Labilibaculum sp. DW002: one gene and its partner. The protein of the gene in region 2 binds, or shares a complex with, the protein of the main gene of each other region. Links are inferred from orthologs where the notes say so. Each region holds a gene or a part of one and is shown on either strand. Other genes may lie near its edges.

What was found.
Region 1: the proteins of scpA (region 2) and meaB are in contact, whole or in part, in a crystal structure (PDB 8DPB), measured with the Methylorubrum extorquens proteins. The link is inferred for Labilibaculum sp. DW002 from one-to-one orthologs. Residues at the interface, in SOR27001.1 of Methylorubrum extorquens: Glu577, Glu578, Asn579, Asp580, Gly581, Arg582, Arg583, Arg585, His596, Ala604, Ser605, Ala608, Asp609, Gly611, Phe612, Asp613, Val614, Asp615, Ile616, Gly617, Pro618, Leu619, Glu625, Arg628, Gln629, Val631, Glu632, Asn633, Asp634, Glu661; in SOR26638.1 of Methylorubrum extorquens: Arg20, Ala21, Ala24, Arg25, Thr28, Ser32, Arg33, Arg34, His37, Thr98, Gly99, Gly100, Ser101, Ile102, Leu103, Lys106, Thr107, Ala110, Ala113, Ile114, Asp115, Arg116, Ala118, Phe119, Ile120, Arg121, Pro122, Pro124.

What each region holds. Positions count from the first base shown.
Region 1 is NZ_JAKJSC010000002.1:14,886-30,707, reverse strand. The notes cover bases 8,401-11,343. They hold meaB (methylmalonyl Co-A mutase-associated GTPase MeaB), read right to left. Parts: upstream 10,465-11,343; coding sequence 9,337-10,464; downstream 8,401-9,336. Other genes in these bases: L3049_RS11795 (DUF1573 domain-containing protein), read right to left, coding at 10,618-11,343; L3049_RS11805 (redoxin domain-containing protein), read right to left, coding at 8,401-9,245. In the rest of the region: L3049_RS11850 (DEAD/DEAH box helicase), read left to right, coding at 1-499; L3049_RS11845 (Dps family protein), read right to left, coding at 536-1,015; L3049_RS11840 (hypothetical protein), read left to right, coding at 1,260-1,718; L3049_RS11835 (hypothetical protein), read left to right, coding at 1,884-2,339; L3049_RS11830 (C1 family peptidase), read right to left, coding at 2,442-3,830; lpdA (dihydrolipoyl dehydrogenase), read right to left, coding at 3,964-5,358; L3049_RS11820 (metal ABC transporter permease), read right to left, coding at 5,417-6,280; L3049_RS11815 (metal ABC transporter ATP-binding protein), read right to left, coding at 6,284-7,024; L3049_RS11810 (metal ABC transporter solute-binding protein, Zn/Mn family), read right to left, coding at 7,035-7,901; more of L3049_RS11805, read right to left, coding at 8,151-8,400; more of L3049_RS11795, read right to left, coding at 11,344-11,718; L3049_RS11790 (M20 metallopeptidase family protein), read left to right, coding at 12,177-13,358; L3049_RS11785 (DUF362 domain-containing protein), read left to right, coding at 13,561-13,731; L3049_RS11780 (5-formyltetrahydrofolate cyclo-ligase), read right to left, coding at 13,787-14,335; L3049_RS11775 (nitrilase-related carbon-nitrogen hydrolase), read right to left, coding at 14,344-15,117; gliding motility lipoprotein GldB, read right to left, coding at 15,129-15,822. UniProt on the Escherichia coli protein: Binds and hydrolyzes GTP. Likely functions as a G-protein chaperone that assists AdoCbl cofactor delivery to the methylmalonyl-CoA mutase (MCM) ScpA and reactivation of the enzyme during catalysis.
Region 2 is NZ_JAKJSC010000001.1:2,610,462-2,626,324, reverse strand. Bases 5,640-8,623 are described here. They hold scpA (methylmalonyl-CoA mutase), read right to left. Parts: upstream 8,218-8,623; coding sequence 6,061-8,217; downstream 5,640-6,060. Other genes in these bases: L3049_RS10435 (methylmalonyl-CoA mutase family protein), read right to left, coding at 8,280-8,623; L3049_RS10445 (hypothetical protein), read right to left, coding at 5,640-5,972. Outside these bases: L3049_RS10475 (tetratricopeptide repeat-containing sensor histidine kinase), read right to left, coding at 1-1,761; L3049_RS10470 (UDP-N-acetylmuramate--L-alanine ligase), read right to left, coding at 1,855-3,222; L3049_RS10465 (MBL fold metallo-hydrolase), read left to right, coding at 3,334-4,176; L3049_RS10460 (hypothetical protein), read right to left, coding at 4,169-4,504; L3049_RS10455 (DUF2752 domain-containing protein), read right to left, coding at 4,535-4,978; L3049_RS10450 (hypothetical protein), read right to left, coding at 4,971-5,429; more of L3049_RS10445, read right to left, coding at 5,463-5,639; more of L3049_RS10435, read right to left, coding at 8,624-10,142; L3049_RS10430 (endonuclease/exonuclease/phosphatase family protein), read right to left, coding at 10,258-11,313; arsC (arsenate reductase (glutaredoxin)), read right to left, coding at 11,394-11,735; L3049_RS10420 (hypothetical protein), read left to right, coding at 11,932-12,138; L3049_RS10410 (outer membrane beta-barrel protein), read left to right, coding at 13,654-14,172; L3049_RS10405 (hypothetical protein), read right to left, coding at 14,246-14,842; L3049_RS10400 (LPP20 family lipoprotein), read right to left, coding at 14,904-15,863. UniProt on the Escherichia coli protein: Catalyzes the interconversion of succinyl-CoA and methylmalonyl-CoA. Could be part of a pathway that converts succinate to propionate.

The DNA of each region.
Region 1 (15,822 bases), on a different replicon or contig from region 2:
CAGTACTATTATCATTAGCGTTATTCAGCAATTAAAAACTGAATTTGAAGATGTACCCAGAGCTGTTATTGTTGTTCCTGATAGAGAAGCAGCTATTGAATTAAAAGAAAAATTCGAAGCTTTTACTGAAGAGATAGACCTACGAATATTCGGCGAGGGTGATGCAGGGAACTTGCACAAATTGCGTGATATCATTTATGCAGGGTCGGATGTGGTTATCGCAACGGCTAAGAAATTTAACGAACTGTACTCTTATAGCGGTATCAACTTGAATAACCTGAAAATGTTTATTGTTGATGATGCTGAAATGATCATGAAAGATCAACTACTTTGTGAGGTTAATCGCTTTTCAGAATATCTTCCTAAATCTCAGAAAATTGTTTTTACAACAAGGATTAACAAGAGAATGCAAGATTATATGGAAAACTTTATGAATTTCCCGCAAATAGTAGAAATTGAAGAAGAGATCGAAGAAGAAATAAAAGAAGAAAAAGAATAAATAAAAATGCCTCCTTAATCAGGAGGCATTTTTATTTTATCTCAAGTAAGCTTTAAACATCCAGTTCAGCTTCTCTAAATATGAAACGTAAGCTGGTAAAATATCTAAAGTACCTTCATCATCATTCTCATTTGCTTCAACAATTACTTCTTTTACTTTCGCAATTAAAATGTTGTGCGATTCAATAACTTGATTCACCATATCTGAACCTGAGCAATTCGAATTTGCTTCCTGAATCGTCGAAATTGCCACATAATCGGAAAAATTACCAAGAGGATGTCCTCCTAAAGTTAAAACTCTCTCTGCTACCTCATCAACCTTATCACTCGCATCGTTATATAGCTCTTCAAATTTGGCGTGCAACTCGAAAAAATCGTTTCCTCCTACATTCCAATGAAAGTTTCTAAGATTTTGATAATACAACTGATAATTTGCTAATAATATTTGAAGTTGTTCAATTTCTCTCTCTTGTGCATTTAACTCTACTACGGCCTCGTTACTTTTTAAATTTGTCATGATTTCTATTTTTTATAATTGATTTGTTTTCTTTATCTGTTACAAATATCCGCTCATTCACATTATTTGTTTTTATACATCGATAAGAAAAACTTATAGTGAAAATAAATCACAATCTATTTTATAATATTAATTCTTCGCTATAAGCACAATTCCGCTTGTTTTGGCATTAGAATTGTTTGTATCTTCGTCATCCTTTTAACACATAATTTTTATTTAAATATTAATATTAAAACCAAATCACATGAAAAAATTTGTTCTATTACTAATTATTGCCTGCGGATTAATTGTTGAAGTAAATGCTCAATCGTATGAATACAAAGTAGTAACTAGTATTGAATCAATCGTTCCAATGGGAATCGGTCGATCTAGAATTGTTGAGGAAAAATCTCCTATTGATGCTGAGAATTTTACTACAGAAAGAACTGATGGTAAAAAAAGCAAGCAAAAAGAAGTAAAGCGTAGCGATGCTAAGGTTAGCCTATTTGCAGAAACTAAATTGTTAAACTTTTACAGTATTGCTGGAATTAACTTTCAGAATATTGCTTCAAACGATGCTTTAATTTCTTCAAAAATTAACAAATTGGTTGAATCTGGTTACGAACTTGCATTTGTAACAAGTGGTGTTGAAAGTGACAGTGGTAAAGGTGATGGTAAAGGAATTTTCATTACTCGTTTTATTTTCAAACGCCTAAAACAATAGTCAAATAACACTTTAAATACGAACACAAAACACTGCAGCTCTGAGGTAAAACTTCAGAGCTGTTTTTGTAATGCTCACTTTTATCACATCATAATAGTAGGGTAAACCCATAAGATTATCGGTTATAGTGTATAAATCAAATTATTTTAACAAAAAACTAAAATGATGATTCACAACAAACTCGATAAACTATTTGGACAGGCTGGTTCAATATTAGGATGGGGAGTCATGCTTGTAGGGATTTTCATCTCAATATTACCACTTAATATACTCCTACTATTAATCGGATCGTTTATGGCCTTTTCCTATTCAGGAATATACCTCGATCATGATAATGACAAATATAAATTTTACTACGCCTACTTTGGAATATTCAAATCTGGATCGTGGAGAAGTTTGCAAACAATAGATCGCGTAGCGGGAGTTACTCCAGTAATGCATCGTTCTACTTATGAGCAAAAGAAAAAACGAATGAAATTGATCATGGACGATTGCTTTGTGGTTCTATTTGTTAAGAATCGAAATCGCAAAATCCCCTTTAAAAGGTGTAAAGATCTTATTGAGGCCAAATTAGAAGCTCAAAAAATTGGTCAATTATTAAACTTAGATGTAATCCAATAATATCAATTCAAGATCAAACAATCGTTAATTTTTCAAATCCTATCACAAAAAAAAAGGGCCTCTAATGGAGGTCCTTTTTTATATTATCTTTTTTTTTGCTCTTTAGAACATATAATCCCAAACAGGTAATTTTATTGGAGCTGAATTTAAAGCTTTCTGTGCTTTTTCATCCAAGTACTTCTTGTTGATTACAACACGGAACATGTACTCGCTAAACCACTCATCAGTGAAAGTTAAGTAGCCCTTATTTCCAGAAGAAGTTCCCCAAGAGTTTTCGAATTCCCATTTAACTGGTTTCTCATTCTCATCAACATCAACTCCAATTAGAGTCATTGCGTGAGAAGAACCTGATTGACGAGTTAGAATTCGGGCTTTTTTATCCATATCGAACTCAACACCAAAAAGAGAAGCATAATCGTAGGTGTTCATATCCATAACGCCAGCTTTACGATTGTGCTGCTTTCCTACATCACAAGATGCATACATAGCCTGGTTATTTTTGATAGAAGCCATTGCGAATGCCTTAATCTCATCATTTGGTAAGTTTAAGTAAGTCCAATTAATACCTTCAGCAACATTACGGTAGTTTTTGATTTCGTAAACCTTATAATATTCACGAGTTGGATCATTCATAATCATTACCATCTCGTCTTTTGCAAATTCAGGAGCTACAAGAGCCATGAATTCCTGAGGCGTATATTTCTTAGCTTCGCTGATTTTGCCATCAGCATCTTTGTATCTCCAAGTGAAATCAACAGGAGGCTCACCCAAACAAAGTGCTAACATTCTGTACACAGACTTTAGCGCTTCTACTTTTGCAGCTTTCACTTCTTTTGCAGAAGCTTTATCAGCAACCAATTTACGAAGCTTATACCCTTCGCCTCTTAATTTCTCTTTTAACAGGCTATTGATTTCACGTGTCTTGTTACTTACTTTTGTTTCTGGCATTACTTCAGCAGGTACAACACCATATTTCTTAGCTACATTGAAAAATGAATTCCAAACACCACCATCATCAACAGGGCTTTTTAAGTAACGAACAACTTCTCTGTCGTCCATATCTTTATTAGCAGTAGCGATAATGTTCTCAAGGAATAGATTTGACTTTTCGAAGATATCCCAGAAGTAATTGTAGTTATGTGAAAAGTCGAAAGAGTTAAGGTTTAAATCTTTGATAACATTCGGACGAATCGTGTTCATTGATGTGAACATCCAGCAACGCCCAGAGCTCTTTTGGTTGGTAATACCTTTTACGGCAACTCTATACTTGAAAAAATGATCAGTTTTTCCAATTTTACTTCTGTTTAGAGAAAGCTCTCTAATGCTTTCCGAATTGGTAATTGCATTCTGAATTGCTGTATTTGATGCATCTAGAGAAAAACTAGATCGAATATCGTTTAACATTTTAGCATCTACAGTTCCCTTGTTTTGCCCCAAAGACATTCCGCAAAATGCCAAAGCCATAACAGGTACCAATAAAAATTTCTTCATCTGTTTTGTTTTAGTAGGTTGTTGTTCCAAAATTATTCTCACAAACTTAAATAATCTGATTCAAAATCACCCTTATTTCCACAAGAAAAGCCATCCTATTGGATGGCTTTTATATGAAATTATTCTATTTTTCTTAGATATGAATCACTTCATCATAAGCAGCTGCAGCAGCTTCCATTACCGCTTCACTCATGGTTGGGTGAGGGTGGATAGCTTTAATTAACTCGTGACCTGTTGTTTCAAGCTTACGAGCCGTAACCAATTCAGCAATCATTTCGGTTACGTTAGCACCTACCATATGCGCACCTAAAAGCTCGCCATATTTAGCATCGAAAATCAGTTTAACGAAACCTTCGTTTGCACCGGCAGCACTAGCCTTACCCGAAGCAGAGAATGGGAATTTACCCACCTTAATTTCGTGACCGGCTTCCTTAGCCGCTTTCTCAGTTAATCCCATCGAAGCAACTTCAGGTGTGGTATATGTACATCCAGGAATGGTTGTGTAGTCGATAGGCTCAACATTCATTCCCATAATTTTCTCAACACAACAGATCCCTTCAGCCGAAGCAACGTGAGCTAAAGCAGGACCTTCCAGAATATCACCAATAGCATAAACGCCTTCAACATTGGTACGGAAATAGTCATCAACAACAACACGTCCGTTTTTAGTTTCAACACCAGCTTCTTCAAGTCCAATGTTCTCGGTATTTGGTGAAATACCTACGGCAGAAAGAACAATCTCACATTCGTGAACTTCAATCTCACCTTTTTTATTCTTGATGTTTACTTTCAAGTCACCCTCTTCGCCTTCAACCGACTCAACTGAAGATTTCACCATGACTTTAATTTTATTCTTCTTGAAAGAACGTCCCATTTGCTTAGAAACCTCTTCGTCCTCAATAGGAAGAATGGTTGGCATAAACTCAACTAAAGTGACTTGAGTTCCCAAACTTGAGTAGAAGTAAGCAAACTCAGACCCAATAGCACCGGAACCAACAACAATCATCGATTTAGGTAATTTGTCAAGCGTTAGCGCCTTACGGTAACCAATGATTTTTTTACCATCCTGTGGTAAGTTTGGCAATTCGCGAGAGCGAGCACCTGTAGCTAAAATAATGTGCTTAGCCTCGTAGTTTGTTTTGCTACCATCTTCAGCTAAAACCTCCAGCTTTTTGTCAACAGTAAGTTTACCAAAACCATTGATCACAGTAACCTTATTCTTTTTAAGTAAGTACTGAATACCGGCACTCATCTTATTAGCAACCCCACGGCTACGCTCAACTATCTTTTCAAAATCAGGCTTAATTTCACCTTCAACAGCTATACCATAATCAGCAGAATGCTTCATATAATCGTAAACCTGAGCTGATTTTAATAAGGATTTGGTTGGGATACATCCCCAGTTTAAACAAATACCACCTAGTTCAGCACGTTCAACTACGGCAACGTTCATACCCAATTGTGCCCCTCTAATGGCAGCAACATAACCACCTGGTCCACTTCCTACTACTATTAAATCGTAAGTCATTTTTATTTGTGTTGTTTATATTTGTACAAGTATAGTTTACTAATTTAAATCTTCTTTTTTAATTTACCGTGATCTTATTTTCTCGTAAAGAATTATTCTTTCTTTTCACCGAAATCATAATTAACTGAATGATTTTAGCGACAACAAAAAGAATAACAAACGAAAAAATAATAGTGGCTCCCGATGGCGCATTGATCTCATATGAAACCAACAAACCAATAAAAGAACCTAAAATACCAAATCCTATTGAACCCAATATCATTTTCTTAAAATCGCTTGTAAACATCCCAGCAATGGTCTGAGGAATTGTGAGGAAAGAAATAACCAAAATAATTCCTACAACTCTTATGTTTAACACAATGGCTAAAGCCACTAATGATATCATTAAATAATTTAGAAACTGAACAGGAGCCTTTTGTGTTCGTGCAAATTCCTCATCAAAGGCAACAAATAGTATTGGCCTAATAAAAAAGATAAAGATGGTAATGGTAACAATACACAAAGCCAATAACAGATATAAATCTAAAGAGCCTACCGTTAATATATTTCCAAATAAGAAACTCATTAGGTTTGGGGCATAACCAGGTGTCATATAAATGAAAATGATACCCAGAGCCATACCAAGTGCCCAAAGAATACCAATAACTGAATCTTGCCGAACATCAGTTTTTTTCGATACCCATTCGATACCCAAAGCCGAGAATACACCAAATACCGCAGCGCCAAGTACAGGGTTCAAACCTAAAAACCAGGCGATGCCAATTCCCCCAAAGGATGCATGCGTTATACCACCACTAATAAATACAATACGGCGTGCGACAATATAAGTTCCAATTATACCACATGATATACTTGCCAATAAAGCCGCACCTACAGCATTTAAAAAGAAATTATATTGAAACAATTCTATTAATGAATTCATATTTTAATGATGATGCTTTAGTACGCGATGAGGAACTTCGCCATGTGTAATCAAATCGATAGGACAATTATAAGTTTTAAGCTGTTCTTCGTTAATAATGTTCGAATCGTGATAACACAAGCTTCCGTTAACACAGGCTATGGTTTTTACATGTGAACTGATGGTTCCTACATCATGCGAAACAACAATAATAGCCATATGATCGTTGAGCTGATCTAAAACACCATACAATTCCGTTTCGAAATGACTATCAACATAGGTGTCAGGCTCATCTAATATTAAAATCTGTGGATCAGAAATTATGGCTCTACAAAGAAAAACACGTTGCAACTGACCTCCTGATAGTTCTCCAATATTCTTATTTCTAAGGTGAAGAATACCCATTTGAGTCATCAACTCACCGGCGCGAAGCTTATCCTCTTTTCCATATCTTCCGAATAATCTTTTGTGAGACATTAGACCCGAAAGAATAACATCTTTTACCTGAATTGGAAACTTATTATCAATCTGATTGATTTGTGGTAAGTAACCAATATTGCATCGATCATTACCTTCAGGCAAAATTTCACCTTGTATGGTTTTCAATGATCCCAAAATCACCTTAAGTAGAGTTGTTTTTCCTCCTCCATTAGGTCCAATAACGCCTAAGAAATCATTTTCCTTAACTGTGAGGTTCACATCCTTTAAGACAACTTTATTGTCGTAACCAGCAGTTACAGATTTCAGTTCCAGAATATTTTTCATCTGCTCTCTTTCAATCTTTAAGTATATTGATGATGCGCTTCATTTCACTTAGCCAATCTTCTGATAAGGGATCAATCTGAATTACTTCTCCACCAATCTCAGCCATAATTGCCTTGGCATTTTCCACATTAAATTGTTTTTGCACAAAAATCTGATTAATTCCCTTGCTTTTTGCTTCTTCTACCAAATGTTTCATATGAGTAGGAGAAGGTTCTTTTCCATCCAATTCAACCGATATTTGATTCAAACCATAATCTCGGGCCAAATAAGATAAAGCAGGATGAAAAATCATAAATGATTTCCCTTGTTTCGCTTGAAAAGCCTCAAGAGCCATTCGATCCAATTCTTCTAATTCTACTAAAAAGGCATTGTAATTTTTTTCGTATTCACCCTTCTTTTCTGGCGCATATGCAACCAATGTCTCGAATGTATTCTTCGCAATTATTTTAACACTTAAAGGCGATGACCACACATGCGGATCAATTCCACCTTCATGAAAATGGTCGCCATGTTTAACTGCCATTCCTTTTACTAACTCAATTCCTTTTGACAAGTCAACGACCTTAATTTCGCCTGCTCCTTCAATTAAATTAGATAACCATGCATGTTCGAAAGGGATGTGACCAATTCTTAAGTAAGCAATCGATTTTGCTACACCTGTCATTTGCATTGGTGTTGGTTCATAGGTTGCAGGGCTTGCTCCAGGAGGAATCAACACATTAACCTTAAAATCATCGCCAGCGATTCGCTCTATGAAATATTTTTGCGGTAAAATACTTACCGAAAGTAAGTTGTTCTCTTTTTCTATTTTTCCTGATTGACAAGACATTACCACAATGGCAAACAGAAATAAAATAATTTTGTTTATTGTATTCATTTGTACAAAAAAAAGTATTGTTCTATTTAGATCTTATTTAAATAACAAAAGTAGATTATTTTTTGTTTCAACAAAGGAATTTCAACTGAAATCTATATTCATTTTCACAATTTTAACACAAGATTCTACTTTTTCTTACTGGATGGTTTTGTTCATCTTTCCATCAACTGAATTTAGGCAAAATTCATAGGATAACAAAAGCCCGACAGATTAACAATCCGTCGGGCTCAATATCTTATATATTAAAGCTTACTGAAGTAATTTTTCAATAGCAGCTTTCAATTCTTCTCCGTGTAATTTTGTTCCAGCAATGTTTCCATTCTGATCAACCAAAAGAGTAAAAGGTACACCACTTACAGCATAAGACTTTACAACTTTAGAATTCCAATATTGTAAATCAGAAACGTGTTTCCAAATTAACCCATCATCTTCAATTGCTTTCAACCACTTATCTTTATCCTTATCTAAAGAAACACCTAAGAATTCAACACCTTTAGGGCTTAATTCATTGTAAATTTCTACCATATGAGGATTCTCTCTACGACAAGGACCACACCATGATGCCCAAAAATCGATAACAACAACCTTACCTTTAAGGCTAGAAAGACTCAAAGGAGTTCCTTCAGGTGTATTTAAAGTAAAATCAGGAGCTGGTTGACCAACTGCAACTTTTTTCATCGTGTTAATCTTTTCATTAATCTTAACACCATATGAAGATTCTTTTGCAGCTTCCCCTAAAAGGTTATATAAGTCTTCCATTTCTTGTATCTCCATCTGACCAGACATTCTTTGAGCAATAAAGCCAGCAGCAACAGTATTTGCATTTGCTTTCACAAATTCCATATTTGCAGCCGTCTTCACTTCTTCTGACTTATCAAATTCACCACGAATAGAATCTGCAGCAGTTTGATTTTTAGCCTGCATTGCTTTTTGGTATTCCTGATACATGCTTTGCTGCTTCTCTTGAACAGCTTTCTGAGATTCACCAAAAGCAAGCATAATATCTTGATTTGCAGAACCAACAACTTTTGCTTCTCTCAAATTCTCAAGATTTGCATCAACAGAAATTACAGAATTCTCTAAAAACAACTGGATAGCTCCCTTTTGCCCTTCTAATTCAATATAATACATTTCTGGACTTTCTACTGTACCTTCAAAAGAGAAACCATTTTCTCCAATAACAGTAGAATCTACCTTTACTAACTTACTATCTTGAGGTTTAGAAAGGTATACTTTTCCTTCAGTCATACCAGCAACTTTCCCAGTCAACTTATATTGATCTGCAGAGTTACAAGAGGCTAAAAAAAGCCCAATCGCAGAAACCGCGATGAAAATTTTCTTCATTTGATTAAGTATTTTGTTAATATGTTAATTAATTGCTCTAATCTACCAAATTATTCAATTAAATGAAAAGATTTTCGATGAAGCCAATTACTTATTCTTTATTTTTCACTTGATCGTAATAGGTATTCAATAATTTATAAGCTGCAATAAAAGAGCTCATTTCGTCATTTAAAACTTTTGTCTCAAAATCAGGAATCATATTTTTTATCACATTATCGTGATAGAAATTATCACGTAATTGCTCATTAATTGTTTCATACATCCAATATTTAGCTTGTTCACTTCTTCTATTATCGAAGTAGCCATTCTCGAATGTATGCTTGCAATAATCCATAATAGTGTTCCAAATATCGTCAACCCCTTTTTTCTCTATTGAGGAACAGGTTAACACTTTAGGAGACCATTGGGATGGTGACAAAGGAAACAAATGTAAAGCATTTTCGAACTGAACGCGAGCTAACTGTGCTTTGGTTACATTAGATCCATCGCACTTATTAATAGCAATGGCATCTGCCATCTCCATAATACCACGCTTGATCCCTTGTAGCTCATCTCCTGCTCCTGCAATCTGAATCAATAAAAAGAAATCAACCATAGAATGAACAGCTGTTTCTGATTGACCAACACCTACAGTTTCAATAAGAATTGTATCAAAACCTGCAGCTTCACATAGAATTAAGCTCTCTCGTGTTTTACGCGCAACACCACCTAGCGACCCCGCTGAAGGAGAAGGTCGGATATAAGCATGAGGGTCTACAGCCAGTTCCTCCATTCTTGTTTTATCCCCAAGAATACTACCTTTTGTTCGTTCGCTACTCGGGTCTATTGCTAAAACAGCAAGCTTATGTCCCATACTTGTAACATGCTTTCCAAATGCTTCGATAAAAGTACTTTTTCCTGCACCCGGAACACCAGTAATACCAATTCTTGTTGACTTACCAGAATGAGGCAAACAACGCTCAATGATTTCCTGAGCTATTTTTTGATGCTCAAACTTAGCACTCTCAACTAATGTTATGGCCTGACTTAATATAGCCATATTACCATCCAAAATCCCTTTCACAAAGTCATCAACAGTATGCTTTTTTCTTTTCTTCATCTTCAATCGATCCGCTATGCGAGGGTTGATTGAAGGTGGCTTACTTATTCCTGAGTTTACTTTTAAAGCTTTATAATCAGGAGCATTTTCGATATGTTCGTTTTTATTTTTATCTGACATGACAAGAATTTTCCATTCGTTCTAACTGCGAAGTTATAAATATACTAAGTAATGACTTAGCAAAGCAAAGGAAAAATGCATATGTTTATGAGCAACAAAAAAGGCTTTTCCAATGGAAAAGCCTTTTGAATCAATATTTATCTGATCAATTGATTAGTTCATTTTTGGCATTACAACATTTCCTGTGACACGCAATTTTACTTCTGAATCAACAGGATCGTTAGTAATTACAGTAATCATCTTATTTTGACGACCTCTTTTTCCTCTGGAGTTAAAAACAACCTTTAATTCAGATGTTTCACCAGCTTTTATAATTTTTGATTGAGGTGCAATAGCTGTACATCCACAAGAAGCTTTTGTTTTGCGAATCAAAAGATCAGACTTACCCGTATTTTTTATTATAAAAGCATGCTCCGCTTTCTCTCCTTGAGTCAATTCTCCAAAATTAAAAACATTTTTTTCAAACTTTACTTTAGGTGATTTTGCCAATTCATCTTTCGACATTGTCGAAAAATCTTCAATTAAATTAGCGCTAACGGTTAAACGATTTCCTGGCTTGTATTCCTGATTTATTAGAACATCTAAATAATCAATTACAAAACCCCAATCTTTTTTCAGACTTGCGTTATATGATGCAACAATTTTCCCCTTTTGTTTTGGCTGAAGTTTCTCAGGCACCAAACGAAGCGTTAAGTGAGCTGGAACTCTTTTAAATCCAAGACTAATGGCTTTATCGCTATCATTATAAACTTCCATAACACTTTCCTTTACATCTGTATTTTTCACTTTAGTAAAAGAAAGGTGGTTATTCTTTAAACGTAAACCAGACATTTCACGAGGATATAAATCAGCAACCGTTTTTACACGTTCAATTACATTTCCTTTAATTCTCAAAATAGTAATTGCAGGATTTGTATTTGCTGTAATAGTAACCGTTTTACTAAATGGGCCTGGACGATTTTTAGGATCAAAAGTAGCTTTAACAAAACCTTTTTGACCTGGTGCAACAGGTTGCTTGCTCCACTCTGGAGATGTACATCCACACGATGATCTTACATTGTTTATAATAACAGGTTGATTTCCCGTATTAATAAATTCAAATGAGTAAGATGTTTTCCCATCTTCTTCCTTAAATGTTTTGAAATCATGCTCCTTCGAATCAAATTTCATTACTGGTTTCACATTCTGAGCAGAAACAAAAAGTGTGCTTCCCAAAATGGCAACTACCAACAAATAAAATATTTTTTTACTCATATCAATTAAATATTTTAATTACAGTGACTTTGTCTATTACGACAAACTATTTAAAGAGTTATAAATTCTCCCGTAAAATTTGGTTTAAGTATACAAAATTAAAAAAAAATAGCTAAATGGATCTCAGAATATCGTTAAATAGTTGTTAAGCCTAAAAATATTCCACAATGCTATTCCTATCAAGTCTCTAACCATTATTATCATCAATACAATTGTGAAATTAATTGCATTTTCTAAATATCCATTTTAATACAAAACAAAAACCAAACCAAAAATTTCAGTTTAAATATAAAAGAATGAAATTGCCATTGCGAGATAAGACGAGTAATTTCTGTGCTAAACAATTTGTAGATTTGTACTTTATAAAAAATCATGCTGTAAGCCGTAAAGAAAATCTTTGGTATATTTAGCTTGTTTATTGCATTAAACAGATTTTCGAAAAATAAAATTAACCACACATGACCGATTTAAAAACCAAAATTAAGGCATTCTCAAAATCAATTAATGCTGAAATTAAAGATATACGAGCACACTTACATTCCAATCCAGAATTGTCTTTTGTAGAAGTTGAAACTTCAAAATTCATTCAAAATTATTTAAAGAAAATAGGAATCCCTTACAAAAGCGGCTTTGCTAAAACAGGTATTGTTGGGAAAATTGAAGGCAAAAACCCAAACAAAAAGGTAATTGCTTTACGTTCAGATATGGATGCTTTGCCTATTACAGAAAATCCACAAAATAAATATTGTTCTATAAACAATGGTGTAATGCATGCTTGCGGGCACGATTTACACATGGCTAGCTTATTAGGAACTGCTAAAATATTAAGCGAATTTAAAGATGAATGGGAAGGAACCGTTTTGCTTATTTTTCAACCTGGTGAAGAACTATTACCAGGTGGGGCAAAATTAATGATGGAAGAAGGAGCTTTGCAACCCGAACCAGAATGGATTTTAGGACAACATGTTCTTCCGGATATGCCTGCTGGAACAGTTGGTTTCCGATCGGGAATGTACATGGCTTCGGGTGATGAGATTTACTTAAACATTAAAGGTAAAGGAGGCCATGCTGCTATGCCTCACAAATGCACTGACAATGTTCTTATTGCATCTCATATTATCGTTGCATTGCAACAAATAGTAAGCAGACATTGTGATGCCAGAATACCTACGGTACTGTCTTTTGGCAAGATGATTGCCAATGGTGCTACCAATATTATCCCCGAAGAGGTAAAAATAGAAGGTACTTTTAGAACCATGAACGAAGAATGGAGAGCAAAGGCGAAACAGTTAATTACCAACATTGCAAAATCAACAGCTTCTGGAATGGGTGCCGAGTGTGAAGTCGAGATAAGACATGGATATCCTTTTCTTGTTAATGATGAAGATTTAACTCACGAAGCCAAAAAAAATGCAATAGATATACTCGGCGATGACAAGGTTGTGAACATGGATATTAGAATGACAACGGAAGATTTTGGGTTTTACTCGCAAAAATACCCCGTTACCTTCTATCGTTTTGGCGTTAAATCAGACAAAAACGGCTCCTTGCACACTTCAAATTTTGAAGCAAATGATGATTCGTTAGAGACATCGATGAATACAATGGCTTGGTTAGCAATCTCGCACCTAAATAAATAACCCGATCAATGCTTTGACTCAGAGCACATTACAATAATGACATTTTTATCTTCATAGGATAAAACACCTGAAACTCTTATTTTGGTCTACTGTTCACTATTTAATCTCTTTTAAAATAATAGATTTCTACTCCATTTTCTTTTTGAGTTTAAAATATGATATTACATTTGCATTAATTATTAACACTAAAAAATAAAACACAATGGCTTACGTAATTAACGACGATTGTATTTCTTGCGGTTCATGCGAAGGGGAATGTCCAGTTGAAGCGATCTCTATGGGAGATGAGCGTTATGTTATCGATGCAGATCTTTGTACTGACTGTGGTACTTGCGTTGATGCTTGTCCTGTAGAAGCTATTCATCCTGAATAACCGTATCTCTACAGATATTAAAAAAACCGATGATTAGATCATCGGTTTTTTTTATTTAATAAACAATTGCATCCATTTTAATATCGTGTTCATCGATTGGAACATCATCCAAAAGCTGAAAGTGAAAACAAATTCCAACTTTATAAGCACTTAAGGATTGTAACAATCGATCGTAATAAGCTTTTCCTCTACCCATTCTGTTATTTGCTTTATCAAAAGCAACTCCTGGAATTAAAATCAAATCAATTTCATCTTCAGCCATAAATACAGGTCCATCTGGCTCGGGTATTCCATAATTTTCACCATCAACCAATTCCTCTTTCCCTGCAAATACTTTTAAATCCAGCGTTTGCCCTTTAACACTAGGAAGAATAACTTTTTTCTCTTTCGCCCACTTACAAACAAAATCATGTGAAAACACCTCATCCTTCATCGACCAATATAACATGATTGTTCTAGCTTCTTTAAATTCCTTCAAGCTCTCAAGTTTTTCGAGAATAGGCATTGACATTTCCTTACTTTGCTGCTCAGAATAATTTTGCTTAAGCAGTTTTATTTCCTTTCGGATAATTCTTTTTTGTTGGTCGATATCAGCAGTGTTCATTATTGAGGCTATTCGTAAATATCTGTTCGTCTGTCTTCAAAAGCGTTATTCAATGGAGTTATCATTTTGTTCCGCGCAATTAATGGATCAATATCAACAATCAAAACTTCTTCTCCTTTATTCGCTTTAGCAAGAAGCTCTCCTTTTGGATTTGCAATTATTGATTGTCCCGTAAAACAAAGCTCCTTTTCGATTCCAATTCGATTTGCTGTAGCAATGAAAATTCGATTGACCAATGCATAAGAAGGAATAACCGATTGTGCATATGGCAATACCAAATTGGAAGGATGCAAAATAAGATCGACTCCTTTCAAAGCCAATTTACGCCAAACTTCGGGAAACATCCAATCGAAACAAACCAGCATCCCAATTTTCACACCTTTAATTTCAAAAACCGGCAATCCTAAGTTGCCTTGCTTAAATATCTGCTTTTCATTCATGAAAAGATGCAATTTCCGATAAGTTCCTATAATTCCATCCCCATTTAGCAACACCGAAGAATTGTATAAACTATCATTTTCTTTTTCTGCGAAACCAGTAGCAATCGTAAAACCATACAATTTACATTTAGCTTGAAGAAAATCTAGAAATACACTAGACTTAATCGTTTCAGCTAAACTGAAAGCCTCTTCCTTAGAATTAAAATTGTAACCCGAATTCGCTAACTCAGGCAATACAACCAAATCAGCCTTTTTTACTTGCTCTAATAAGTCAGTTAAGACAGCTAAAGTCGCTTTTAGATCTCCAAATACTGGAGCGAATTGAATGATCGCTAGTTTCATGGCAGTTTTCATCAAGGTTGATAGCCAGACTCACGAAGAAGCATTCCGTAATCATTCTCCTTCATCAAATCAACTAAGGTAAATCCTTCATGTTTGTTCATGTACTGCTTTACAATTTGTAAACCAAGCCAAATTCCAGTTCTAGAAGGTGATTCTTGTGGCATTCCTGGAGTAAAAGGACCATCGTTTATATATTTAATAATGGTTCTGTAATCAGTGCTAAACAAATGTTTTTGTTCGATAACATATCCCCACATCAACTCCTGATTTTCAACGCACCACTCAAACTCTGACTCTGAATATTTCAAAATATCTGATTCATTCTTGTCTGGCATCATCGCCTGAACAAAGTATCTTATTTTCCCCTGATAGATCATGTTACTGATTAGATCATCTTTTAGGGGTTGAAAAGGAAATTCGGTTAAGCCATAAGCCAAAACAACATCTTGCGAAATGCGCTCAGGAATCATATTTTCCCTAGCATACATTGGTGTACCCAGATAAGAGTAAAACTCACAATCTTCACCCAAATATTTATCTAAACTAATACCAACCAAATTTTCAGCTACAACTATCGATTGATTAAAACCTGAAATTTGAGCATAAAAATTAGGAACTGGTTTGCTTGGATAATAATACTTCAAGTACTTAAATGCATCTTTTAATTCACTCTCCTCTTTTTCTAAAGAAGGAAATGCTTCCGAA
Region 2 (15,863 bases):
TAAATCGGAAGTATGAAAAGATAAGTCGCGAATATTCTGGGAAAGATCCTTTTGAGATCCTATCTCTGGTTGCTCAAAGCTTTGAATCAATTTTGAACTCATTACCTTCATGTCATTGAAGGGAGTTCGTAAATCATTCGAAATTATATTGAATATTTTATCTTTAGTAAGGTTTAAGTCTCGTAAGCTAACTTCAGTTTCCTTTAAGCGAGAATTGATTTCCTCTAATTCGGTATTTTTCTCAGTAAGTGCCTGAGTTGCTTCTTTTCTTATTTTGATGTTTTTATTAGCAATGTATCCGATTCCACCAGCTAAAATAATTAAGGCTATAAAAAGGTAAATTACAATAGTCTGCTGACGGCTATAGGCTTTTAAACTCTTAATTTCATTTTTATTTTTTGAGATTTCGTAATTAGCTTCAAACTCTGCAATCTTGCCTTTGTCAATTTGATCAACAATACTATCATATTGCGTACTCGAAAATTCTCTAAAATATTCTAGCGCTTTTTTGTAATCACCTTGATTTGAAAAATATTCAAATAAATTTTCTGATGTGATTTTTTGCAAACTTCGGTCCTTGCATTGATTGGCATGTTCAAAAGCTGAAAGTAGATAAGTCTTAGCTTCTTCGCTAATGAAATATTTCATTAGAATTTCACCTATGCTATTGGAAGAGTAGGCTATTCCTTTTGTATTTCCAATTTGGCGATGCAAATTCAAAGCTATTTTGTGATATTCCAGACTCTTGTCGAAATTATTATAGCTTTCGTACAGTTTCCCAATGGATGAAAAGACATTTGCTTGTTCCTTTAAATCGTTTAATTCATCATATATCTTTAAGGATTCATTATAACTTTTCAAAGAGTAATCTAACTCATTTAGGTCTTTGTATACAGTTCCAATATTTTTTAGAGTTGCTGCAATGTATCTCTTGTTTCCAATCTCTTTTCGTAAGGCTAAAGATTTATTGTAGTAGGAAAGCGATTCATTGTAGTTGTTTAATCGCCAGTAGATGCCGCCTATGTCATTCATGCTGAATGCAATCAGCGTTTTGTCTCCAATTTCTTGTCGTATTTCTAATGCTTTTGCATAATAGTCAAGAGCTTTGTTATACTTGCCAAGGTTTTTGTAAACATTACCAAGGTTGTTTAAAGATGAAGAAATATCAGATTTATCGCCTAGTTTAGATCTAATTTCGAGTGATTTCAGGTAAAATTCCAACGAGCTTGCGTAATCTTTCTTTAGCCAATAAGTACTTCCAATATTATTCAAAGTGTAGGCAACTTCTTTGGGGCTGCCTTCCTTTTGTCTAATTTTTAGGGACTGGTTAAAGTAATTGAGTGCTTCTTCGTGTTTGTTAAGTATTTTATAGATTTCACCAATGTTATTTAGGCAACTAGCAGTGCCCTTGATATCATTAATCTGCCTACGTATTTCAAGCGCTTGAGTTTGACAATCCAAGGCCAATCTGTAATTATTAACTCTTCGATAAAGGTTTCCTAGATTATATAAATTAGATGATTTCTTTATGGGGTCATCTGCAGTAAGTATTACGATTTCTTTTGTGTATTCAACGCTTTTATCTGGATCTATATCGATATATAGACGTGAAAGCTCATTAAGTAAAGCGACTCTTTCTTTACCTGAAGTGCTTATTAGTAATTCTTCGGCCTTTAGAATTTGATCCTGATTTTGTCCGATCAATAAATTGGTCGGAGTTAACAGAAGAATAAATAAAATATATCTAAAGAGTTGAAGCATAGTATTCCTTGGTTTTAGGACTAATCATAGTGTAAAAATAGTATTAATTTAACCATCAGCAACATTGCGTTTCTCAAGGTGCTGAAAGTCAACTTAGTCCTTTTTTTTAGTGATTTTGCTAGCCAGTAGCTTTAGATCTACTCCAGTAAAGTTACCTGAACTCATTAAAAGTACATTTGTGTTGGTAAAGTTCATGGCTAGCAAATCAGAAATTAACAGATCGGAATCTGTATAAACCTTAAGATTATCGCCTCCAAATGCCTCAGCAACCTGTTCTTTAGTAATTGGCTCTAATTTTTTATGAGCGATTGTTTTTGGATCAAAATAAACGAATGCCTGATCAGCGGTACACATGGTATCCTTGTAATGAGGCAGGAATTCCTTTTTTAAACTACTAAATGTATGCAATTCCATACAGGCTATTAGTTTTCTGTTTTGATATTGTTTTTTTACAGCTTGCGTTGTTGCTTGTAATTTTGATGGCGAGTGTGCAAAATCTTGAAAAACACTACAAGTATCATTTTCGTCTAATTTTTGAAGACGGCGAGCTGCTCCAGAAAAATTCTGAATAGAGGAATAAAAATCAAGATCTGAAACACCAATGCTTTTGCAGATGTGGTATGCACCCATTAAATTTTGTAGGTTGTGTTCCCCAAAAATCTCAAGAGCATATTCTTCCGATTTACCTTTTAGTATGGAAAGGTTGTTTTCTACTCTAAACGGATGAGTATTATACGGAATGTAAGTAATATCTTCTCTTTTGTTCTTTAAGATTGTTTGAATGTGCTCATCCTTCTCAAAATAAATCAGACTTCCATCTTTTTGAATTAAATCCGTAAAGATTTCGAATTGTTCTACGTAATTATCAAATGTTGGAAAAACATTAATATGATCCCATGCAATTCCTGTTAGTAAAGCGATGTGTGGATGGTACAAATGAAATTTTGGGCGTGGATCTATGGGAGAGGCAAGGTATTCATCACCTTCAAAAACTGCTATTTTTGCATCCTCACTTAACTTTACCATTGTGTCGAATCCCTCAATTTGAGCACCAACCATATAGTCAAAATCGATATTATTGCATTTTAAAACATGCATAATCATCGAAGTTGTTGTTGTTTTGCCGTGTGAACCACCAATTACCACCCGAGTTTTATCTTTTGTCTGCTCGTATATGTATTCAGGATAAGAGTAGATCTTTAAGCCTAGTTCTTTTGCTTTTAAAAGCTCCGGATTATCTATTCTAGCATGCATACCAAGAATAATAGCATCTATGTCTGAGGTGATTTTATCAGGAAACCATCCCCATTTTTCAGGTAAGAGACCGTATTGTTCCAATCGACTTTTCGAAGGATCGAATATCTCATCATCCGAACCAGTAATATGAAACCCTTTTTTGTGTAAAGCTAAAGCTAAATTGTGCATCGCAGCACCACCAATGGCTATAAAATGTACTCTCATGGAATTTCGTTTTTAAAATCGTATTTTTGACTTGCGTTGAGAAGTCGCCTCTGTAAACTCTGAATTTACAGGAAAAAATAATTTTAAAGATAACATATTTAAGTTAAAATAATGAAAATATATAATATCGAAACGGGTAATTTTAAGTGTGATGGAGGAGCTATGTTTAGCGTTGTACCTAAACTTTATTGGAGCCGAAAATATCCAAGTGATGATGATAATTTATGCAATTGCGCCATGAGAAGTATGCTTGTGGTAGATGGTGAGCGTAAAATATTAATTGATAATGGTACTGGTGATAAGCAAGATGCAGCCTTTTTTGAACATCAACATTTGAATGGTGATGCTAGACTTATTTCTTCTTTAGCAAACGTAGGCTATTCTCCTACAGATATTACCGATGTTGTGTTGACGCACTTGCATTTTGACCATTGTGGTGGCGCTGTAAAGCATAATGAAAATAGGGATGGTTACGAATTGGTATTTCCAAATGCTACACATTGGGTAAGTAGAGCACAGTGGGAAAATTACTTAAATCCTAATATCCGAGAAGCTGACGCTTATTTTAAGGAGAACGTAATGCCCATAAAAGAAGCTGGGAAGCTGCAAATTGTAGAAGAGGAGGGAGAGTTGTTTCCAAATTTTGAGGTGCGATTTGTAAATGGTCACACGCCGGGTTTAATGATATCATTAATTAAGAATGAAGATCGTACTTTGGTTTTTGCTGGTGATTTTATTCCAACAGCGGCTAATGTTCCTGTAAAATGGTTGGCTAGTTACGATTTAAATCCAACTGTATCACTGAGTGAAAAGCAGATCTTTTTAAAAGAGGCTGTAGAAAATAATTACACCTTGTTTTTTCAACATGATATTACCACTGAATGTTGTAGTTTAAAACAAACAGAACGTGGCGTTAAGGTAGATAAATGTTTTGCCTTAGACGAGCTTAAATAAGACTTAGATCACTCTGGTATCCATAATTTATCAGAGTGTTTTCTATGGAATCAATTCTTTCGGTAACAGTCTTTTTTCTGCCAAAATCATTGTAGTTAGAATCAAGAGAATGCAAATAATATTCAATTACTCTAAGCTGGGTTGGGAAAGTTGATATTTCAAATTTCTTTTCCACATCGAGATGATTAATCCCTTTTTGATCCAATAATTCTTGCACAAAATATCCTGCCTTGTTTATCCTTTTAGATAAATTGAGCTCATTAAACACATGTAGAACCATTAAACTGGTCAGCAGTGCAATGCAAAAAATCACAAGTAGTACTGACATAATGTAAGATTTAGTTTAAGAATATTTAACTTACATGTATTCTACGAGAGATTCTTTAAAAAGTTTAATGGTAAACGAAATTAATGGTCTGAAGGCTAGGTAAAAGCCGAAAATTGAGATAAGGATATCTGCAGTAATATAAGGTTTTAGATAGCTGTTTGGAATCTTTATAAAAAAGCTTGAACTTATTCTAAAGCAAAACTGAATCACAAAAAAAAGAAAAATTTGCAATCCATTTGGGTTAAAGTTATTTGCAAGATCAAAATCGCCTCTAACGATAGCCGAAAAGCTTCTGGAAAGTCCGGTTGATGGACTTTCGTAACCTGTTAATTGTGTAAAAAAAGAGGGAACTGGATGCTTACCTCCTTCAGGGGAAAAAAGAGCAGAATAAAGAAAAATACATAGGATTATTCCTGCTAGAATATAGTTAACAATTTTATAATTGTGTTCTGCAGAAATATGAGAACTAGTCATTCTCTATTTTGATTTCAATATTAATGCTATCGGTTTTGATGTGAATTGAGTCAACACAAACTTCGTCTAATTGTTCTTCTAGTTCGTGCAATGCATCTTGTAAGTCTGGGTTGTGAACAGATTCTTCAATTACTTCTTCGATAACATCTTCTACAAAATCTTCAATTTCATCTTCGTTTAAACTTGCAATTCCAACTACAAAAACCAACCACAAAGAGGCAGCTAAAACACCAATTACTGATACGATTAATGCACCAATATTAATTCCGCGTGCACCATTACTTTTATTCGCTTGAGCTAGGCCAATACTGCTTAATACAATTGCAATAACACCAGGGATGATTGCAATAACACCTACACAAGGAATAAATCCCAACATAAAAGTTAAAATACCAAGTATTAATCCAATAATACCAAGTGTTTGTCCAGCATTTGTTCTCTCTTGTTCCATGATTAAGTAGATTGATCCAATAGGGTAAAGGTACTAATTTTTAGAGATAATATTGAAAAGATCTTCCTCAAGTGTTAATTCTGGACTTTCAATTATTCTCCCGATTTCTGTTTTACCTCTATAAATAATCATTATTGGAACAAACTCAACTTGGTTTGCTTTTGCATCATAACTAGGTGATTTTTTATAAGTGTCAAGAGCATGCATTTTAAGTTGAGGAAAGGGGAAGTTTATTTCTTCTAAAATTTTTATGAATCTAGGAACTTCTCGGTGGCTATCGTGGCACCAGGATCCAAAAATTAAATTAATAGAAATGTTTGATAGTTTTTGATCCGTTAGTTGTTTTAGTTTTTCTTCTTTTATTTGGTAGGATTTATATTCCGGAGCATACCAATCTTTACAGAGGTCCATTTGGAAAGCTTCAAGGTTAACTTGTCCGTAAAGAATTTGTTTTTCTATTCGAGAATCTTCTATCGTTTTATTTTGCGCTTGAAGGCTAATCGTAAGTATAGAAAGTAAAATTAGTAAGCTTAGTTTTTTCATTGCACTCATATTTAATTGAGGTAGAAATATAGCACAAAAAAAAGACAGGAACATTGTTCCTGTCTTTAAATATAGTGTAATAAAAGAACTAGTCTTTGTATTGCTCAATTAGGATGTCAAGCATCTGGATAGCACATTTTGATACTTTGGTACCAGGACCAAATACACCAACAACACCAGCTTCGTATAAGAAATCGTAATCCTGAGCTGGAATAACACCACCTGCAGTAACCATGATATCTTCACGACCCAATTTCTTCAATTCCTCGATAATAGCAGGAACCAAAGTCTTGTGACCAGCAGCCAATGAAGAAACACCAACGATGTGTACATCATTCTCTACAGCTTGCTTAGCAGACTCTTCCGGAGTTTGGAACAGTGGTCCCATATCAACGTCAAATCCTATATCAGCAAAACCAGTAGCAACAACTTTACCACCACGGTCGTGACCGTCCTGACCCATTTTTGCAACCATGATACGAGGACGACGTCCTGACAATTCTGCAAATTTATCAGCTAACTCTTTCGCTTTAGCGAAGTCAGCATCTTGTTTTGATTCTGATGAATACACGCCTGATACAGTTCTAATTACAGCTTTATATCTTCCACATACTTCTTCACATGCATCTGAAATCTCACCTAACGAAGCACGTAATTGTGCAGCCTTAACAGCAAGATCCAATAGGTTACCTTCGCCACCATTTGCACATGCAGTAATCGCTTTAAGAGCAGCTTTAACAGCAGCCTCATCACGGTTAGCACGAAGCTTATTCAATCTTTCGATTTGAGCAGTACGTACAGCAGTATTATCTACTTCAAGAATATCCAATGGATCTTCTTTCTCCAGACGGTACTTGTTAGTTCCTACAATAGTTTGAGTATTAGCGTCAATCTTAGCTTGAGTACGAGCAGCCGCTTCTTCGATACGAAGTTTTGGAATACCAGACTCAATTGCTTTAGACATACCACCTAATTTCTCAACCTCTTCGATATGAGCCCAAGCTTTGTCTACCAACTCCTGAGTCAATGACTCAACGTAGTATGAACCAGCCCAAGGATCTACAGCCTTACAGATTGTAGTCTCATCTTGAATATAAATTTGAGTATTACGAGCAATACGTGCAGAGAAGTCAGTTGGCAATGCAATCGCCTCATCCAATGCATTTGTATGCAACGACTGAGTGTGACCCAATGCAGCAGCCATAGCCTCGATACAAGTACGTCCAACGTTGTTGAAAGGATCCTGCTCAGTTAATGACCAACCTGAAGTCTGTGAGTGAGTACGCAATGCCATTGACTTAGGGTTCTTAGGATTGAATTGTTTTACAATCTTAGACCAAAGTAAACGACCAGCACGCATCTTAGCAATCTCCATAAAGTGATTCATTCCAATCGCCCAGAAGAAAGACAAACGAGGAGCAAAAGCATCAACGTCCATACCTGCAGCAACACCTTTCTTCAAGTACTCAAGACCATCAGCAAGAGTGTAAGCTAACTCGATATCTGCGGTTGCACCTGCTTCTTGCATGTGGTAACCTGAGATAGAAATAGAGTTAAACTTAGGCATCTTCTGAGAAGTAAATTCGAAGATGTCAGCAATAATTTTCATTGAAAACTCTGGTGGGTAAATGTAAGTATTACGCACCATGAATTCCTTAAGGATATCATTTTGGATGGTTCCTGAAAGTTCTTCCAACTTAGCTCCTTGCTCCAAACCTGCAACAATATAGAAAGCCAATACTGGAAGTACAGCACCATTCATAGTCATAGAAACAGACATCTTATTCAATGGAATTTGATCGAAAAGGATCTCCATATCAAGAATAGAGTCAATAGCAACACCTGCTTTACCAACATCACCAACTACACGAGCGTGATCTGAATCATAACCACGGTGTGTAGCCAAGTCAAATGCTACAGAAAGACCTTTCTGACCAGCAGCAAGGTTACGACGGTAGAATGCATTTGATTCTTCAGCAGTAGAGAAACCTGCGTACTGACGAACTGTCCAAGGACGCAAAGGATACATAGCTGAATAAGGTCCACGTAGGAATGGTGGTAAACCTGAAACATAGTTCAAGTGCTCCATACCTTCTAAATCTTCCTTGTTAAAAGCTGTTTTAACCGGAATTTGCTCTGGTGTCATCCAAGATTTTTCAATGCCGTTTTCCTTTTCCCATTCCTGAGAAGTAGCAGCAGCTCTTTGAGATGACTTGATATTTATATCTTTAAAATTTGGTTTCATTTTTTCTGTTTTTATCCTGTAGAGACGTAGCATGCTACGTCTTTACCGTGCAACATCTCTAATTAAATTCCAAGATTAGCTTGGTAAGCTTTTAAAGTTTCAAGAACGTTAGATTTCACGTTAACGAAGTTCTCGATACCTTTAGCTTTTAACTCGTCAGCACATGCAGGAGCACCTGCTACAACAAGAGTTGCGCTTCCTTTAAGTGCTTCGAAAAGCTCAGGAGCGATAGTTGCGTACTCATCATCTGATGAACAAATAACAACAATCTTAGCGTTCTTCTCTGTTACGAATTTCACACCTTCTTCAACCGAAGTAAAACCATTGTGGTCTTCAACATCGAATCCAGCACAAGCGAAGAAGTTACATGCAAACTGTGCACGAGCCTTACGCATATTCAAGTTTCCGATAGGGAACATCATCACCTTAGGACGACCATTTTCCTTAGCGTAAATATCAGTTTTGTTACGAAGAGTTTCGAAAGCCTGAGCACCACGGTATGGCTTCAATGTTTCGCAAACTGCGTTGTCAGCAGTTTTATCTTCTGGAGAAAGAGTTGCTTCTGGAATGGTTTCAAGAACCTCACCGAAGTTAGGGAATTGATTTGTTCCTAAGAAGTTTTCTTTACGAGTCGCAATAGCTAAATCTCTCTTCTGAGCAGTAGCCTTAATTGTTTCCTGAATGAATCCAGCTTTGAAAGCAGCAAGGTATCCACCTTTGTCTTCAACAGCTAAGAATAATTTCCAAGCCTCATCAGCGATTGATTCAGTTAATGACTCAATATAGTATGAACCAGCAGCAGGGTCAGCAATCTTACCCAAGTGCGATTCTTCTTTTAATAATAATTGTTGGTTACGAGCAATTCTTTCGGAGAATACTGAAGATTCAGCATAAACAGAATCGAAAGGTTTCACTGTGAATGAATCCAAACCACCTAAAACAGCAGACATAGATTCAGTTTGAGTACGCAACATGTTCACATAAGGATCATAAACAGACTTGTTCCACTCTGAAGTTTCACCATGTACAAACATTTTACAAACAGTTTCGTTTGAAGCACCAAATGCTTTAACGATGTTTGCCCATAGCATACGACCAGCTCTTAACTTAGCAATCTCCATGAAATACTTAGAGCTTGTTGCAAAGTTGAAACGCATTTTAGGAGCAACTTCGTCCACTGAAAGACCAGCTTCGATCATTTTTCCTAAATACTCAGCACCCGATGCTAAAGAGAAACCTAATTCTTCAACAATTGAAGATCCGGAGTTGTTGAATACACTACCTGTAACTGCAATAACTTTGTAGTTAGGAAGAGCCTTAGCAGCTTCAACAGCTTCTTTCACATATGCGAAAGCGCTCTCTTCAGTTCCACAATAGTTACCTACTGTACTGAACCCTTTAATAACATCGATAGCAACACCACCTTGAACCTTGTCTAAAGCAATACCTTTTTCAGTAGCTAATGCTTGTAGGTTTTGAAGAAGCTCAACAGAAGAATGTGTCTTTTCGAAGTTAATCTCAACACAATCCATATAGATACCTTCTAATAAAGTAGCTAATTCTTCTTTGCTGATAGATTTCCAGTTAAGAACGAATCCTACTGAATCGATACCTTTGTTTAAGATGTCCAACGCTTTTTCGTTAGCTGCTTTTACATCTTCAACAATAATATCCTGGCGAACTAACCAATCATTGTTATCCTTCTTGTTTCCACGAACATATGGAAAATCTCCAGGATAAGTATTCATGAAGGCTTTGTCATCCATGTTCTCCAGTCTGTAGAAAGGCTGTACATTGAATCCTTCATTCGTTCTCCAAACTAACTTTCTATCGTAGTCAGCCCCTTTAAGATCTTTAGTGATTTTGTCAATCCACTCTTGAGTTGATTGAGGAGCAAAGTCACTAAAAAGTTTATTATCTGCCATAACTGTAACTGTTAATGTAACTGTTTTAAAATTAGAGCCTAAAAATAAGGCCTTTTTATCACTTAGGGAAAGTTTAAAAAATGTTCTTAATCATACTTTTAGAACATGAAAAACTCTATTGTTTTGTGTTAAATTCTACTATAATCGGAGCATGGTCAGACACTTGCATCCACTGTTGGAGTGTTGTGCCACTGTTTGGAATAAATGCTCCATTGGTAAAAAGGAAATCTAACTTGCGATTCCAGTACCCATTTTTGTCTGTTGTATGCGTAAAGTGCTTCGAATTGTCATTTTTATAATCCTCTAATAATATCGCCGGATTATAATCTTCATAAAATGGGATCATCCAATCGGTTTCTTCTGCATAATTATCTGCTTCAAAATCTCCATCGGTACAAGCCGAATCATCAAATTGGCTAGTTTGTTTGCTGTAAGGCGGAAGGGAATTAAAGTCTCCACCAAATATGAATCGTTCACCATTTTGTTTTAGAGAATCGATATGTGACTTAATAATATCCAGTTGTTTTTTCTTTGTATCATCTTTTGCATAAGCAGATGCGTGAGTTGTAAGCAGGTGTAAGGTCTTACCTTCATGCTCTAGCTTAATTCCCAAGATATTCCTTTTTAGATAAAAGTAACGAACGATAAAATTTTGCGATTTAATTAAAGGAAGTGTTATGCGTTTTGCATCGGTAAACTTCCATTTCGATAAAATAGCATTTCCCGAATCCATTTTACCGATTCCATCGCTAGGAATGTGTTTGGCTTTCCATTGCGAAGCGTAGGCTGCAAAATTAAAATCAGTATTGTCAAGCAAATATTGAACTTGATCTACAAAGGCACTTCGTTTTGCATTTACATCTGCCTCCTGTATCATTAAAATGTCAGGATTTACTTCACGGATTTTTTCAGCCACAGCTGACATGTTTTCCAAAACTTCAGATTCTTCCATAATCACCCTTTCTCCGTGGCAATCGAAGAAGAAATCGATTCGACCCCCTCCAAATTTAATGTTCCATGTCATTACTTTTAATGTGTCAGGAAAAGCAAATTCTTTCTGTTCGATACTTTCATATAGCGATACTTCGTCTCCTATTTTAGTTGCAAAAGGATCACAAGCTGCGAAAAGTAAGATTAATAATACGAGATATATTTTTCCAAATTTATTCATGTCATTATATTACAATGAGTAAATCCATAAACATAGAAAATCAAATATGATTGTGATAATTGGTTGATAGAGAGTATTTCTTAGAGAATTTCTTCCATTGTTTCAGCAGGAACAGCAAATATTGCTCTGTGATCATTAACCACAATTGGTCTTTGAATTAGATTTGGGAATTCGATTAGAATTTTAATCCATTCATCGTCGTTAAAATTTTTACCCTTAAAGTCTGTTTTGTAGATTTTTTCATGAGTTCGAATGATTTCAACAGGTTTCTTTGCCATTCTCATCAATACGTCGGCAAGTTCTGCTTCTGTATATTCTTCTTTCAGGTACAAACGGATTTCAGGCTCTAAGCCTTTGTCTTGTAGGTATTTTAATCCAGCTCTACTTTTAGAACAACGAGGATTGTGATATATTTTTAACATGTTTAATTCTGGTTTATAGTTTAAAGTGATACAAATATACGTCTTTCAGCTTTATCGAGGAGAATTGAATTTGTGTTTTGTAAATTAAAAAAAAAGCTTGAAAAATTAATTTAGGAAAGAATTGTCAGTCGTAAGACAAAATTATTCATTATTCTTTACTAAGTTTGAATTATATAAATAGATATATAACTACAGTATGGTAAAGCAATTCATATCAAATAGGAAATTTGAATTAATTGGTGGTCTAGTAGGCCTTTTAGGAGGATTTCTTTATTGGAAATATGTTGGATGTGTAAGTGGAACTTGCGTAATACAGGCCAATTGGTATACAATGGTTCCTTACGGGGTGTTGTTCGGAGTTTTAATTGGAGGGATGTTTAAACCCAAAAAAACAAAAGAGTAGAGACGTTGCAGGTAACGTCCCTACGGTATTTTATTTTTTTTCGTCATTACTAAATTCCATTAGGAATGCTTTAATGAATCCATCCAAATCACCATCTAAAACGGCTTGAACATTGGATGTTTCGTGGCCTGTTCTCACATCCTTAACTAGCTTGTAAGGTTGCATTACATAGGACCGAATTTGCGATCCCCATTCAATTTTCTTTTTAGAACCTTCAATTTTATCAGTCTCTTCCTGACGTTTTCTTAGTTCCAATTCGTACAACTGCGATTTTAGCAATCGAAGTGCATTTTCACGATTTCCGTGTTGTGAACGGGTTTCGGTATTTTCAATAATAATGCCAGTAGGAGCATGTCGTAATCGCACACCAGTTTCTACCTTGTTCACATTCTGTCCACCTGCACCACCTGAACGAAATGTATCCCAAGAAATATCAGCAGGATTAATTTCAATTTCGATCGTATCATCAATGGCAGGATATACATAGACCGATGCAAAAGTGGTCATTCGTTTGTTGGCAGAATTAAACGGAGAAAGGCGAACCAAACGGTGTACACCATTTTCCGATTTAAGATATCCGTAAGCAAAATCGCCTTCAATTTCGATAGTTGCCGACTTTATTCCAGCTTCGTCACCTTCCTGATATTCTAAGGAAGTCACCTTATAGCCATGAGCTTCACCATATCGTAAATACATTCGATAAAGCATTTCGCACCAATCACAACTCTCAGTACCACCAGCACCCGAATTTATTTTCAGAATAGCACCTAGCTTATCCTCATCTTTCCCGAGCATATTTTTAAGCTCTAAAGCTTCAATTAATGTTTCGCTTGAAGCAAATTGCTCATCAACTTCTTCTGGAGATGCTTCATCTTCTTTGGCAAAATCAAACAAAATCTGAAGGTCATCAATGGCTTCTTTTATCTCATTGTATGATTCTACCCAAGATTTTATTCCACGAAGCTTTTTCATTTGAACTTCGGCCTCTTTTGGATTGTCCCAAAAACCTGGAGCCTGAGTTCTCATTTCATCTTCTTGTATCTGTATTAATTTGGCATCAATGTCAAAGATACCTCCTTAACGCTGCCGTGCGTTCCGCTAAATCTTTTAGCTGGTCTATTGTTATCATTCTTGAATTTTATAATTGAGATGTAAAGGTAGTCAACAGTGAGCAATTAACAAGGATCGGTTGTTGATTGAATAAAAATTCGAATTGACTTGAAATTAATAGTAAGGATACTTCCTTAACACTTTGGTGCGTCCCACTAATTGTTTTAGATCTGATAAAGTGATGCATATGTTAAATTTATAGGGTGTGAATTTGCCGAAAAAGAAATTTACTTAAATGGATATTTAAAAGAAGTAATGTTTTATGTTAATATCCAAGTTGTGCAACATGTTTATAGTGAGGCTTATTTGTTGTGCGTGTGGAGAAATGCTTATTTTTCTTTCATTAAAAATAATATTAATCTTATTTTTAATAAGTAAAACAACATTAAACCTAAAAATTAAGTTATGAAAAAGAAGATTTTATTGGTATTTGCAATTTTTGCAATGTTATTGGTAGGTCAAGAGGTAAGCGCTCAAATGAAATTGGGAGGTAATCTTGTATTTGGAACTAAGCTTTCTATTGATGATGACGGAAGTGATAAAGCCGCATTTGGAATTGGAGTTAAAGGATTGTATGAGTTGAATGAATCATTTTCAATTGCCCCTGGGTTCACTTATTTTCTTCCAAGTTCTCCAGATGGTATAGATGTATCTTATTATGTGTTAGATGCAGATGCTCAGTATAATTTCGTAAAAAATGAGTCTTTAAAAGTATATGCAATTGGAGGATTGAATTATTCATATGCAGATGTTTCAATTGATTTGGGTGAATTTGGAGATCTTGGTGGTTCCGATTCAAAAGTAGGCTTGAATTTAGGTATTGGAGCGAGAACTGGAGGAGATGTTCAGTTTTTTGGAGACCTTAAGTACAATTCAGCTTATGAGAATATTAACCTAGCTGTTGGTGTGTTATTTAATTTATAATAGGCCAATTTTTTAGATGTAAAAAGACCATTTCTTTATTAGAAATGGTCTTTCTTATTGTGGGTGTTTTTTATTAAAATCCTCTCTGCTTAGCTTCCAGCTTTTGCATTTCAGCTTCATAAGTTTCTTTAAACTTATTGTAATCGTAATCCACTTTTAATTTCTCATCCTGAGATAATTTCTGCTCGATTGCTTTTTCCAAATCATCAGCGCTCATTTCAATAGCAATATAAGTCTTGTATTTGCTTTGAGCAGTACGAGTTTGCTTCTCACAAATCACTTTAATGTTATTCAATTGCTGATTGATCACCTCACGAGTTAAGCCTTCGAAACGTTCTTCAACCTGCTCAACATTATTCAACTCTGTTGAATTCACGTAATTATCAATCGTTCCTTTGATTGTAGATGCAACCAAAGAAGCCAACTCAGCACGAGCATTGGTTCCTGCTTTCTTCTTCGAAACCATTTGATCTAAACTCTCACCTATTGCTGAAGCTCTAAAATGCTTTTTGTCTGACTGATAGTCAGGACCTGTACAATAAACTTCAATTAATTCTTCGCCTTGTGATTTTGTAGATGCTACTTTTTCACTAGAACCACAAGAACTTAATCCGGCAGTCATTATCATTCCTAATCCTAGGAATAATGATTGTAATTTTCTTGTTTTCATGTGTGTTGAATTTAAAACGCTATTATTTTTCTTGATATTTTTATTTTAAAATTAGTTCTGATTATAAATCGAGTTGATTTAATTTTGGTATAATCGTATTATGAATTTCTTCAACAGCCTGCTCATAAGCCTCTTTCACAGCATAATTATAACTAACAGGTTTCATTCCCTTTACTTCATAAATGGCGTCGTTAAAAATCTCAAAACCTGACTTGATATCTGTTAATGAGAAAAAGCAATCCAGATATACGATATGAACTTTATAGTTACGGCCTTTCTTTATCTCACCTTTTATTACATTGGTCTTTACATCAAGAATAACGTTAGCACTATCTTTGTCTTCAGTAAATGAGAAAAAATTCTCTGACAACTCTTTTTTAATTGCATTTTTCAGAATAGAACGCTTGGAGTCTTCACCAAAAATCTTTTCACTAAAGTTCAAGTAGGCTTTTAACCTTTCTACAGTAAGAATGATTTTGCTTTTTGGAGCAGATTCAGGAGTAAAAAAAAGTTTATTCAATTCATAGTTCTCATTTGTTTCATCTAAAATGGATGAAAGATCGAGAGATACTTCAATTTCTTGCAGTTTTTGTCGAGACGTAACTTTTGACAATTGAGAGGCTGCGTAACCAAATTGGTCTGTTGCCACATTCTGGTTTAAAACACCTTCACCTTTTACGAATTTAAATTGCAAAGGCAATTGTTTTATACTTTGCGCTCCATCATTCCCTAACCAATCGGCTTTTACCAAAATTGGTTCTTTTTGAGATGTTGAAATTTGAATTTTTATACCTTTTTTCTCAGGGATTAGTTGAGTGCGATTAAAAATATTCTGAATAGAATTGTAAATGTCAGTACCCAAGTTTACATTTCCATCAAAAGTCATAACAGATAAATCTTCATCTAAATGATTTTTAATTGCATCTAAAGATTTGGCATAATAGTTTAAAGCCTGAAAAAGATCCAGTTGTTTCTCAAGTTGTTTTCCTTCTTCTAAATAGCTTTGAGAAAGTTTTTTTGC